DNA from 4 places in the Mesobacillus subterraneus genome. Region 3 is predicted to be linked to each of the others. Evidence: predicted binding sites of a transcription regulator. Region 3 holds the regulator's gene; each other region holds the start of a gene.
The links. Region 3 encodes Rex, which represses fermentation and respiration genes when NADH is low (regulators of the CRP and FNR family bind a similar motif). Its sites were predicted from a motif close to TTGTGAAATATTTCACAA; they were not measured.
Positions count from the first base shown of each region.

Region 1 (3,348 bases), 460 kb from region 3:
AGCTGCTATCGATGACGCGATAGAAGACAAAGTGGACATTCTGAATCTTTCGCTCGGAAATGATGTCAATGGTCCGGACCTTCCTATCAGCTTGGCGCTCAATAAAGCGGTCGATAAAGGAATCGTCGCGGTTACTTCATCCGGGAATTCTGGACCGAACCGGTGGACAGTGGGATCACCCGGCACCGCTTCAAAGGCCATTTCGGTTGGCGCGTCGACACCTCCGATGCAGGTGCCGTACTTCAATGCCCCGGGAATATCTAAAGAAATACGGCTAGAACTTTTACAGGGTTCGGATAATTGGAATATTACCCAAAGTGAAAATCTTGTTTTTGCAGGGCTGGGAACGAAAGAAGAGATGAAAGGTGTAAGGGATAAGCTTGTCCTAGTCGAGAGGGGTAATCTTACTTTTACCGAAAAATCAAAGAATGCATTTGAAGCAGGAGCAATCGGAGTGATCATCTATAACAACACAAAAGGAACATTCTTTGGGAATCTAGAAGAGAACCTGCCAATTCCGGTGGCTGCAATCAGCAAAGAAGATGGCTTGGCGCTAAAAAAGCAGCTCAATAAAAACTCCATGCTCATCCGGATGGATTTAATAGAAGAAAAAGATATTCTTGCTGACTTCAGCTCACGCGGTCCGGTGACCGACACATGGGAAATCAAGCCGGATATCGTCGCGCCTGGCGTTGCAATCAACAGTACGATTCCCGGAGGTTACCTTCCTCTTCAAGGGACGAGCATGGCAGCACCTCATATTGCAGGAGCGGCAGCCTTGATCAAGCAGGCCCATCCAGACTGGTCCCCAGCCGAGATCAAGGCGGCAATCATGAATACTGCCAAGGATATTAGCGACCGTGACGGCAAGCGGTACCGGACTTACGAGCAGGGAGCAGGAAGGATTCAGCTGGAGGAAGCGATCAATACGGAGAGTCTGGTCATTCCGGGCTCGCTACAATTTGGAAAATTCCAGCTTGCAGATAACATGCATCGTCACAGTGCGAAAATGACAGTCAAAAATACGGGTTCAACCACCAAAACTTATTCATTTTCCATTCCAAAAAAAGAACAGGGAATAGAGTGGGAGCTTCCGATGAGCTTTTCGCTAAAGCCGAATGAAGCGAAAAGCTTGGAGGTGGCGATGCAAGCCACTCCAGCATTATTGAAAGATAAAATCCATGACGGCAGACTGCTGATGGATGATGGAGAATATATGATAAGGATTCCATACTTGTATGTTCTGGAAGAACCGGATTACCCGCGGGTGATGGGCTTCGACTTCGCGCCGGCAGATAACGGCGGGGCTTATCGCTATGAAGTCTATTTGCCGGGAGGAGCAGACGAATTTGGCATCGCGCTTTTTGATCCCGATCAATACCGCTTCGTCGGATTCCTTGATTGGGGAAGAAAGCTGGAAAAGGGCATGGTAGGAAAAGAAATACCTCTGGAGAAATTGCCCGAGGAAGGAATGTATCTTGCCAAGGTTTTCGCAAAGAAAAAAGGCCGAGAGAGTACAGTAGACGCCATGATTTTTATAGGTAAAAATACAGGGAATCGGGAGCACGATTGAAGCAGTGATTTATGGAATGATTTAGGGTCGGAAAAAGGTCATTCCTTTCCGGCTCTGAATTTTTTTTCTAAAGTTTTATTTTTCTCAAAAACCGGCATGAATGGAAAAAAGCACATTGAAATGACAGGGAAAATAAGCTTTTATAATATAATACTAAAATAGGGTTAATTGTATATATTCACAGTGAAAACTTTGTGAATTTTTTCACCCCAATGGATTGACATTGACATTTGCCTATTGTATGCTTACAAAGGGCATAAAATGATAAGGTTTTCAATGTTGATATGCAAGCTTTTTTTAGTGAAAATATTGTTTTTTTCTGAAAATGATTTTTCACCCCCTGAAGCTCCCATTCTCAAATGTGAGGATGCGTTTTTTATGCGCCGAAACAACCGCCACCCTTTACAAGCGATGGCACTCATGTCCGCTATACTATCTCAATTGGTAGGCTCCATTTTAATTGGCATTTTCTCCGGAAGATGGCTTGATCGTACCCTTGGTGCAGAGCCACTTTTCTTAATATTCGGATTGCTGATCGGATTGGCGGCAGGTGTTTATGCCATGCTCCGCCTCATCCAACACTTCTTTTCGGGAGACTAGCCACCTATGGAAATTCAGGACTTGTTTATTCGCCAGCGCAAATACATATTCACCTTGTTGTCTCTATACGTACTCGGGTACGGCTTTACAAGCTATCAATCTGTTTTTGCAGGGTTGATCTTTGGTACAAGCCTGAGCCTTTTTAATTTATGGCTGCTTGCGAGGAAGATGAACAACTTCGGGGATTCGGTGGTGCAGGGGAAGAAGGTACGCTCTCTCGGCTCGATGTCGAGGCTTGCGACCGGAGCGCTTGCTGTAATCGTTGCGATGGAATACCCGGATCGCATTGACCTTGTATTTACGGTTTTGGGATTAATGACAGCCTATATTGTCATTATGATAGATTTTTTTGTCCAGTCTTTTCATTTACGTAAATAGCGGGGAAGAGAGGTGAATTAACTGATGCATCATGAAGCTCCTTTAGTTCCATTTTTAGGACTTTATTTTAACCTGGCAAACATGCTGATGATCACAGTAGCAAGTGCTATCGTTTTCATCATTGCAGTACTTTCCACTCGAAGGCTTGCGATGAAACCGACAGGAATTCAAAATTTCATGGAATGGATTATGGATTTCGTCAAAGGAATCATCAATAGCACGATGGACTGGAAAGACGGGGGAAGATTCCACGTACTTGGCATCACATTGCTTATGTATGTGTTTGTTGCCAATATGCTGGGACTGCCGTTCTCTGTCGTTGTCGACAATGAACTTTGGTGGAAATCACCTACAGCCGATCCAGTCATCACACTGACTCTTGCAGTCATGGTGGTAGGGCTTTCCCATTACTATGGCGTCAAGCTTAAGGGGACCGCCGAGTATGGCAAGGAATTCTTTAAGCCGTTTTGGTTCATGTTCCCGATCAAGATCATTGAAGAGTTCGCAAATACGCTCACTCTTGGTCTTCGTCTTTACGGTAACATTTACGCGGGTGAGATCCTGTTGGGTCTGCTTGCAGCCAGCCTAGCAACTGATGCTGTCGGCACATTGGCCGCAGCACTTCCAATGCTTGTATGGCAAGGTTTCTCCGTTTTCGTCGGAGCAATCCAGGCATTTATCTTCACAATGTTAACGATGGTTTATCTCTCTCATAAAGTGAGCCATGACCATTAATATATACCTGTTCATTTAATGGACAAAACTAAAAAAAACATTTTTTCATACATTAAAGGAGG
Region 1 covers NZ_CP129019.1:4,619,255-4,622,602, forward strand. The annotation lists gene LC048_RS24050 (S8 family serine peptidase) at 1-1,573, shown strand, start outside; gene LC048_RS24055 (AtpZ/AtpI family protein) at 1,952-2,173, shown strand; gene LC048_RS24060 (ATP synthase subunit I) at 2,180-2,551, shown strand; gene atpB (F0F1 ATP synthase subunit A) at 2,576-3,286, shown strand.
Region 1: the regulator Rex is predicted to act here: its motif matches at 1,766-1,783, upstream of LC048_RS24055 (AtpZ/AtpI family protein).

Region 2 (3,348 bases), 1.2 Mb from region 3:
GAGCAATTGGAAATGCTACAAATCTTTTTATGGATTGTATATCCGTATACTGTTGCAGCAATAGTGGCAATGGGGCTCGTTTGGCAATATGACGAATCAAGAGAAGAAGAAACGCGTTCGAAGGCAGGAAGTTTTCTGCTTGTCGTCGTGAAGACGCTAATGGTTGCCAGCACAGCAACAGGCATTGCTATCGTGCTGTCGAGCAGTATAGCCTACGAACCAGTATTGCTGTTTAGATGGCTCATCAGCCTTGCCCAATTGCAGCCAGATATGAGCCTGGTCACGGACGTATCCATTCTCTCAAAGGTGCACTTTATTATTGTTTTCCTGTTCCTACTAAGCCTGGCATTCACGAAGGAAATTTACTATTTATTAAAACCGCATTTATATATAAAGAAAATCTATTTAAAACTGCAATTCGATAGAAGAGGCTGAATTTAGGTTTTGTTATAGATTGAATAACGAAATCAAAAGAAGCTATGTGAAATAGTACTACTTGTTTAGGTAATGGTTAAGTAAAAAGTGACATAAAAAACGCTTAGGGGGGCTCCTAAGCGTTTTTCTTTATCTTTGACCACTTGGTAATTGGTATTCATCAGAGACTGTGAAATTATCATCTTTTAGAACATAAGGGTGTGTTTCCAACAGGATTTTTATGAGATGGTCTGGCATTTTCAGCCCTTCGTAAGCACAAATCAGTGGAAAATAAAGTGTGTTTACAGCTTCGTCTACAATTCTTTCAAAATCTTCAATGATATGCAGTGGGTCTTTCATAGAGGCCCACTCAACATGTGCCCAGGATCGGAAAGAGGTTCCATTTTCTATATAAGGCTCCACCATCTTATTAAAATAATCCAGTATTGCAGGAGGATGATAATTGCCGCTGGAATAATAAAAATCAAAGTTGTTAACCCAATGAACAAATTCCATTTGATCTTCCGCTAATCGTGAGCTTAGTTCTTTGTTGATTAAACGAAATAGAGGTTCATTTTCAATGAAGATAACATATTCTTCCGCCATAACGGCGTCTTCTATGTAACTAACAGCTTGTTCAATGTATTTATCTAATTCATTATAGGCATACAGGACATGGACGCTCCGTTTGTCTTTAAACAACTGATTCATTTGGTTTTTCATTTGATCACCCCTTCTTTTGCAATCACCTTCCAGTTTACTACAATTCTGTTTATAAAGAAATGGCTGTACAAGTTGAATTCGCTGACTAAGGGGCTCAGGCTTTTTGATAAAAATAATGAACGAATGCCTTTATAAATATGTTGTTTTTGACAGTTCGGTGTCATTTTGATATCCACACTGATATATGTGATGTGTTTCACTTATGCATTCCTTTGCCTGCTTTATATTTAAGTTAGGAAACATAAGGGAGTGTTCATTCATGAAGTTATTTATGCCAAAACAGCATGGGGCCTGGGCGATGTTGATCATCCCTTTCTGGCTTGGGGCAGCGGCAAGTGAAATAGTTTGGCAGCATATCCCGTTTTTTATTGGATGGCTATTATTATATTTAGGCACATATCCACTTTTGTTGATGTTCAAGAAAAAGAAAATCCCATATTATCGTAAATGGGTGCTTATTTATATGATCCCCGCTCTTGCGTTCTTAATGGTTCCATTGTTCACGACACCAACAATCGTCACGTTCGGATTTTCGATGATTCCGTTTTTTATGCTTAATGCCTACTTCTCTGCTAAAAATAAAGACCGGGCGCTGCTGAATGATCTAAGTGCCATCGTTGTATTTTCTATAGCCGGTTTGGCCAGCAGCTTTCTGCCAAATGGGGAAATCAATGAAAACGCACTGCTTGTTTTTACTTCCAGTATTCTATTTTTTACCGGAAGTACATTTTATGTGAAAACTATGATTCGCGAAAAGAAGAACAGCCAATTTAAATGGATTTCCTGGACCTACCATCTATTGGTACCTGTACTGTGGCTCGCAGCTGGAGAAGTCATAGTCGCTGTTGCCGCAGTAGCAAGCTTGATCAGAGCTGTAGCATTTTATGGAAAACCGCTTTCTGTCATGAAGGTAGGGATATACGAAATCGTGAACGCAGTGCTTTTTTTTATCATCATGCTGTTTGCGATCTTGTAATGATAGTCAATGCGAAAACAGAGAATAAGTAAAGCCGCCAGTGATGCACTGACGGCTTTTTCTATTCTATATTGCATATCTCTATCGGGCAATTTTCACAATCTATTTCTCTCTTCAGCTTATTGAGTGCATGGACGGTAATGAATCCTTTATCAATGGAAATGATTTTACTTTTCCTTAAATCGCTCAATAATCTGTTCACGACTTCGCGTGAGGTTCCACAAAAGTTTGCGAGCTCCTGGTTCGTCAGCGATACATCAATCTTCAAGCCGTCTTCTGTTTTTACTCCGTAACTGTTTACCATCCGGATCAGCGTTGAGTACAAAGCCCCTTTTTTACCATGAAGGACCAGGTCTCTGAACCTTGTTTGCGATTTGCGGTGCTGCAGGGAAAGCCATTTAACAAGTTCCAGTGCCAGCCCGCTATCCTTTTCAATTTCAGCCTCTAGCTTATCCTTTTGAATAACCGCCACGGTCCCGCTTTCTGAGGCGCGGGCATTCAAGATATGCTGAGATGCTGGGCTGAACAATGACAACTCACCAACCAATTCGCCAGCTGAACACATTCTGATTGTTAATTCTCGTCCATCTGGTACCATTTTGCTTATCTGAAATTTCCCGCTCTGGATAATGTACAGCTCAGCTGCGGCATTACCTTCTTCAAAAAGGAAGCGTCCTTTGTCAATACTCTTTATTCTGTGGACTTTTTCAAAAAGCTTATTCAAATTTGGTGACAACGTTGTTGCAGTCAACATATGAATACCACCTTATTTACGGGAGTGATATACTCCCTTCCGTATCTAATATTAATATTATTATATTGTAAAGCATACAAAGCCAGCAATAAAATTGTGAATTGTTCACATATTGTTAATAAATCTATTGCGTTTTCCTTCCGTTGTTTTTATAATAAAAAGAAATTTATTTATAATTATAAAATTATGTGTTTATTTATGCATATGTTGAAAGGAGGTTTCAAGTGAAGGCAGCGATTATTGGTTCCACTGGATATGGCGGAGGAGAATTGATCCGTATCCTGGCAAATCATCCATATTTCCATATTCATTCAATCCACACAACAAGAGATGAAAAACCTGTTTCCGAAGAATATCCCCATTTAACAGGAATTTTCGATAAGGTCCTCACCAAGATTGACACTGATAAAATAGCCGAGGAAGCAGACATTGTGTTCCTGGCAACTCCTTCAAAAGTTTCCGGCAAGCTTGCTGAATCATT
Region 2 covers NZ_CP129019.1:2,932,380-2,935,727, reverse strand. The annotation lists gene LC048_RS15285 (respiratory nitrate reductase subunit gamma) at 13-435, shown strand; gene LC048_RS15280 (MEDS domain-containing protein) at 565-1,137, opposite strand; gene LC048_RS15275 (YwiC-like family protein) at 1,397-2,113, shown strand; gene LC048_RS15270 (Crp/Fnr family transcriptional regulator) at 2,175-2,867, opposite strand; partial or broken gene argC (N-acetyl-gamma-glutamyl-phosphate reductase) at 3,092-3,348, shown strand, end outside.
Region 2: the regulator Rex is predicted to act here: its motif matches at 1,322-1,339, upstream of LC048_RS15275 (YwiC-like family protein).

Region 3 (3,348 bases):
CCCTGATATTTGAACTTTCCTGATGATTACTAGTAAAATGGATAGATAACATTCTTTATTAAAGATTTTATGGCATACACATAAACCGATCCGAATAGAAGGAGATTATCCTATTGAAAAAGGAATACTGGTACGTCATTATTGCCTATATTGCCATGCAGCTTTCTAGCTTGATTGGCATCCCGATTGTTGCCATTATCGGAGCTGCAATGGGAAAAAGCCTTGAGGAAATGGAGACACTCTCAATTCCATACTGGCTCGTAATCAGCTTTTCACTGACACTTGTGATCGTGCTTCTGCTTCTAAGGAAAGAACGCAAGACAGAGGCTGACCTACGTGATGCTTCATCTCCGGCAAGTTCTGCTGCCTGGGCTTTCGCAGGTGTATTCCTTGCTCTGTTCGCACAATCAATAGCTGCCAACATCGAAAATATGCTTGGCATCGAAATGGGCTCGGAGAATACACAGGAAATCATTAAACTGATTGAAATGTTCCCAGTCATCATTTTGGTCAGCTCAATTATCGGCCCAATATTAGAGGAAATCGTCTTTCGTAAAATCATATTTGGCAGTCTGCATAAGAAAATGAATTTCTTTTTCTCCGCGCTGATCAGCTCTGTCATTTTTGCGCTTGCGCATATGGAGCCGGAGCATGTGATCCTGTACTCAGCGATGGGCTTCACCTTTGCTTTCCTTTATGTCAAAACGAAACGGATCATCGTGCCGATAATCGCCCACGTTACTATGAATACAATGGTTGTCCTGCTTCAATCTGTATTTAGGGAAGACATTGAGAGAATGATAAAAGAAGCAGAGAAAATTCAAAGCTTTATTGGGGGATTTTAAGTTATGAAGCAATCGCCTTTATTCTCAGGCATTGTCTACATCTTGTTAGGCAGCTTGTTTACCTATTTTGCCATCCAGAATGTAACCGAGACAGGCTGGGGATTCTTTAGCTATTTACTTGTTGCCCTAGCCACGTTCGATTTTGGATCAGGCATTAGAATGATCATGTTCCATTTCAAACTGAAGAATGTACAGAAAAAATAGCTCCTTCAGCAAGGAGCTATTTTTTTATTCCACTGATTCAGTTGTTTCCGTATCTGTTGGATAATGTTTTAAGAAATAAATCAATGACTGCAATTCAACCGCCAAATCAATGTGATGGATTCTGATGGAAGGCGGCACATTCAGCCTTGCCGGCGTGAAGTTCAGAATTCCCTTGATATTCGCCTGCACCAATCGGTCTGTTATCGGCTGTGCTACCGCTGAAGGAACAGTCAAGATAGCCACCTGGATTCCTTCCTCGACGACAACCCTGTCAAGATCATCCATGTGATACACTGCCACGTCGCCGATCTTCGTGTTAACCTTACCAGGATCCACATCAAAAGCAATCTCAATTTTAGTATTATTGTTTTTTGAAAAATTATAATTCAAAAATGCTGTTCCCAGATTACCGACACCAATCAAGGCAACCTTCGTCAGTTCATCCTGATCCAATGTCTTACGGAAAAAGGAAAGCAGGTAATTCACATTGTAGCCGTATCCCTTTTTACCTAAAGCTCCAAAGTAGGAAAAATCTCTTCGGATTGTTGCTGAATCCACTTTTACCGCTTCACTTAGCTCCGCGGATGATACCCTTTGCTTTCCTGAAGAATGCAAGTTCAATAAGAACCGGTAATACAGTGGCAAACGTTTTGCGGTTGCCTGCGGAATCTTCATAGCATCATTCGTCATTCTCCATCCTCCACCCTGTCCGTATTTCTATCTCAACTTTTCTTCTCTCTTGAAATCACCGTTTTTACCGCCGGTTTTTTCGACCAGATACGTCTTGCCAATCACCATGCCTTTATCAACGGCCTTGCACATATCATAAACAGTCAGCGCACATGCTGAAGCTGCTGTTAACGCTTCCATTTCTACACCTGTATTCCCTTTTGTTTTTACAGCTGCGGCGATATTTAAGATATAGTCATTACCATTTTGCTCCCAATCGAATGAAAGGTCAATCCCTGTCAAAGGAATAGGGTGGCACATTGGGATGATTTCAGATGTCTTTTTTGCTGCCATGATGCCCGCTACCTGCGCGACAGCCAGTACATCCCCTTTTTTCATCTTATTTTCAGTGATTCTACTATATATATCTTCGTTCACGGTTATGCTTGAATGGGCGACTGCTGTGCGGACCGTCTCTGGTTTTTCACTGACATCGACCATTTTCGCTCTGCCCTCTTCATTAAAGTGAGTAAATTCTGCCATATGTAAGCTCCTTTCTATCAAATGATACACTATTTTGTCAAACTTGTGTGTGAACTTTGTTTCAGTATTCACAATACTCAGGGTTACACTATCCCCCTATCGCAGTTCACACATATTGCCGTGCCTATATTATTGAGTTACACTATCTCTAAGGCAATAGAGGTGAAAAATAATGATTTTATTACAGGTTAATCAGCTATCAAAATATTTTGCTGCTGATCTTATTTTATCGAATATAAAGTTTGAAATACAGACCAACGACCGTGTCGCGCTTGTTGGAAGGAATGGCGCAGGAAAATCAACCCTGCTGAAGATCATCGCCGGGTATGAAGCTCATGATGGCGGTGAAATCATCCGTCCTAAAGGGACAATGATTGGCTATCTCGCTCAGAATACCGGACTTGAATCCGAAAAAAGCATCTGGGATGAAATGCTGGCTGTTTTTGACCATCTGCACAGCATGGAAAAAGACTTACGCAGATTGGAAGAAAAAATGTCGGATCCTGACATTCTCTCCAACCAGACAGAATACGACAGGGTTTTGAAAGATTATGACTTGCTTCAGGTTCAGTTCAAGGAAAAAGGCGGCTACCAGTATGAAGCCGATATTCGTTCCGTCCTGCACGGTCTGAACTTCCATTCTTTTGATTATTCCACAAAAATATCCACTTTAAGCGGTGGACAGAAAACTAGACTCGCATTGGCGAAGCTTTTGTTGACCCGTCCGGATATTTTGATTCTAGATGAACCGACGAACCACCTGGATATTGACACGCTGTCCTGGCTTGAGCAGTATTTGCAGGGCTATAACGGAGCCATTCTGATCGTTTCACACGATCGCTACTTCCTTGATAAGGTTGTGAACCAGGTTTATGAAATCTCTCGTCACCAGCTGACGAAGTTTCCTGGCAATTACAGCTCGTATTTAGAACAGAAAGCCGCGAATTACGAACGTGATCTGAAACTTTTTGAGAAACAGCAGGATGAGATCAACAAGCTTCAGGATTTTATCCAGAGGAACCTGGCCAGGGCATCTACAACCAAGCGTGCTCAGAGCCGCCGGAAACAGCTTGAAAAAATAGACCGC
Region 3 covers NZ_CP129019.1:4,159,330-4,162,677, forward strand. The annotation lists gene LC048_RS21620 (CPBP family intramembrane glutamic endopeptidase) at 114-845, shown strand; gene LC048_RS21625 (YdiK family protein) at 849-1,049, shown strand; gene LC048_RS21630 (redox-sensing transcriptional repressor Rex) at 1,074-1,739, opposite strand; gene moaC (cyclic pyranopterin monophosphate synthase MoaC) at 1,767-2,261, opposite strand; gene LC048_RS21640 (ABC-F family ATP-binding cassette domain-containing protein) at 2,434-3,348, shown strand, end outside.

Region 4 (3,348 bases), 2.0 Mb from region 3:
ATAAAAAACGCCCGGAGCAATATTATGCTTCGGGCGTTCATATTATTATTCAGTTTTGCTTAACCCCATCATTGTTTCCAAATCTTCCTGTGCCGTTGTGATCAACTTCAGATTGAAGGTTTCCTGAAGTACTTCCATCACTCCATCAGAAATGAATTCTGGCGGCTTAGGCCCAATGCGAATATCCTGGATTCCGAGACTGAACAATCCAAGCAGGATTGCTACAGCCTTTTGCTCGAACCAAGAAAGGACGATACTTACAGGCAGATCATTTACTTCACAATCAAACGCATCAGCCAATGCCTTAGCGATTTTTACAGTGGAAACAGAGTTATTGCACTGTCCAAGATCCAAGTATCTAGGAATATCAGTTCCAGGAACCACTCCATAATCCACATCATTGAATCGGAACTTTCCGCAAGAAGTTGTCAGGATAACAGCTTCTGGAGGTAGTGATGTTGCAAGCTCACGGTAGTATTCTCCGCCTTTACCTGGAGCGTCACAGCCTGCAATCACAAAGAATCTCTTGATCTTTCCGGACTTTACTGCTTCGATGACCTCTGGAGCCAGGCCGATCACTGTTTCATGATGGAAGCCTGTCACCAATGTTTCTTCAGATTCCATATTCGCCTCAGGAAGCTCCAAAGCTTTTTCAATTAGCATGGTGAAATCATCATTCTCTATTTTTCTTACATTCTCAAGACCTGTAACTTCATAAGTAAACATACGGTCTGCATATGAACCTTTGATTGGCATTACACAGTTTGTCGTAGCCAGGATTGCTCCTGGGAACTTTTCAAACAAGCGGCGCTGGTCAAACCATGCTTTTCCGATATTCCCCTTAAGGTGCGGGTACTTTTTCAATGCCGGATAGCCATGCGCTGGAAGCATCTCTGAGTGAGTGTAAATGTTGATGCCTTTTCCCTCTGTTTGTTTAAGCAATTCTTCAAGTGCGAATAGGTTATGCCCCGTTACAACGATGCATTTTCCTTCAATTTTATTCTGGCTGACTTTTACAGGCTGAGGGATACCAAGGCGGCTTGTATGTGCTTCATCCAGCAGCTCCATCACGCGAACCGCTGATTGACCAACCTTCATAGCCATGTCGATATGTTCTTGTACATTAAAGTTTGAGTTAGTTAATGTCATATATAATGCTTCGTGGGTTGTTGCGTCAACAAATGGATCAGTAAAGCCAAGCTGGTTGGCATGTGTTCTATATGCTGCGATCCCCTTTAAAGCAAAGATCATAGTGTCTTGCAGACTTGCAATTGTTTCATCTTTTCCACATACACCAACAACTGTGCATCCTCCTGTTGGCGTTTGCTCACACTGGTAACAAAACATATGTGTATTCCCCTCTTCTGCGTTATTTACTGTTTTTAGCATACCGAGGATGAAATTATGGTTATGTGACCTAAATCACACTTAAGGCATTTTTCACAAAGTGTTCAAAAAGGTAAGGCGATGGAATGAAGTGTCATCAAGGAAATAATAGCTCAATCTTGAACATGGACATTCTTCTCAACATAACCTATTTATATGAATTTCTGCAGAGGAGGATGTGCATCGATGGCAACCAACAATCCTGACCGACCAAAAAGACATGAAGCCCTTGAACAATGGTTTAAATCCGTAAACCAGCTGATGCAGGAGAAGCCGGTAAAAGGCATACTCCAAAGTATTGATGATTTTTTCAGACAGCCCTTTCCGCATTCACCCTTCAATGTTGGGGTGCAAGAAACAGAAAAGGAATATATTGTGACAGCAGAATTGGCAGGAGTTAAAAGAGACCAGATTTCCATAAATATAATTAATAATTCGCTGACAATACTGGTCAATCAAACTGACGTCACTTCGGAAGTCAATGAAGTCTCAAAAACGGAGAGGCACATGGCTGCGGCGCGGCAATTAAGCAGGACGATCCCCTTTTCAGTTCCGGTCAATGAAAGAAAGACCCGCGCTTCCTATCGAAACGGTCTACTTGAAGTCAAAATCACAAAAAAACAAGGCAAGAAGATTGATATATTGTCAGATCACGTTGAATGAAATGATAAAACTTTTATCGTACCCTTATACCAGACGAAACCCTCGTATAAGGATACGATTTGCCCTTTATCGTACCCTTATACCAGACGAAATCCTCGCATAAGGATACGATTTGCCCTTTATCGTACCCTTATAGCGGACGAAATCCTCGCATAAGGATACGATTTGCCCTTTATCGTACCCTTATACCAGACGAAATCCTCGCATAAGGATACGATTTGCCCTTTATCGTACCCTTATAGCGGACGAAACCCTCGCATAAGGATACGATTTGCCCTTTATCGTACCCTTATACCAGACGAAACCCTCGCATAAGGATACGATTTGCCCTTTATCGTACCCTTATACCAGACGAAACCCTCGCATAAGGATACAATTTACCCTTTATCGTACCCTTATAGCGAACGAAACCCTCGCATAAGGATACGATTTGCCCTTTATCGTACCCTTATAGCGGACGAAATCCTCGCATAAGGATACGATTTGCTCTTTATCGTACCCTTATACCAGACGAAACCCTCGCATAAGGATACGATTTGCCCTTTATCGTACCCTTATAGCGGACGAAACCCTCGCATAAGGATACGATTTGCTCTTTATCGTACCCTTATAGCGGACAAAAACCTCGCATAAGGGTATGATCAAAAAACAAGCAGGCTAATTATTCGATAGCCTGCTTTTTTTTGTTCCTATAGCTTTCGATTCACCTCATAGTATTTCAGAAAATCTGGAAATCTCCATCTTAATTACACCTTAAACATTCCGCCTAGACCTTTGACGAGCGAAGACACCTGTGTCACGGCATTCATCATCTGTCCAGCAGTATCTACCATTTTGTTGACATCCAAATTTCCATCCTGGCTTTTGAAAGAGTTCATGATTGACTGCAAGCCAGAGGGCTGTTTAGGCATGAACGCATATTGTGGGTATGGGTTGAAGTTCTGATAATCCGCTTGTGGATTATAGTACCCGTAGATGGGGTCTCCCTCAGGCTCAAGCGGGTTTTGGAAAAGCATCTTAGAATAGTCATTCTTGTTCCCGCCCATTTGGTTAGGCTGATTCCAATAAGGATTCGCTTGCTGCATATTTGGATTCATAGGGTTGACCTGCTGCATATATGGGTTCACCGGGTTCTCCTGCTGCATATATTGGTTTTGCCAATTTCCTGGCATCCCATTCCAATTTGGATTGTTATACTGTTGAGGGAGCGGTTGCTGCCGGTTCAAACCTTGGTTATTCCCATATATATAATTTAGATCTGGATTATAATGGTATTCCCACCATTGTGGATGATTGGCA
Region 4 covers NZ_CP129019.1:1,326,570-1,329,917, reverse strand. The annotation lists gene hcp (hydroxylamine reductase) at 46-1,347, opposite strand; gene LC048_RS06715 (Hsp20/alpha crystallin family protein) at 1,573-2,049, shown strand; gene LC048_RS06710 (YppG family protein) at 2,796-3,348, opposite strand, start outside.
Region 4: the regulator Rex is predicted to act here: its motif matches at 1,411-1,428, upstream of hcp (hydroxylamine reductase).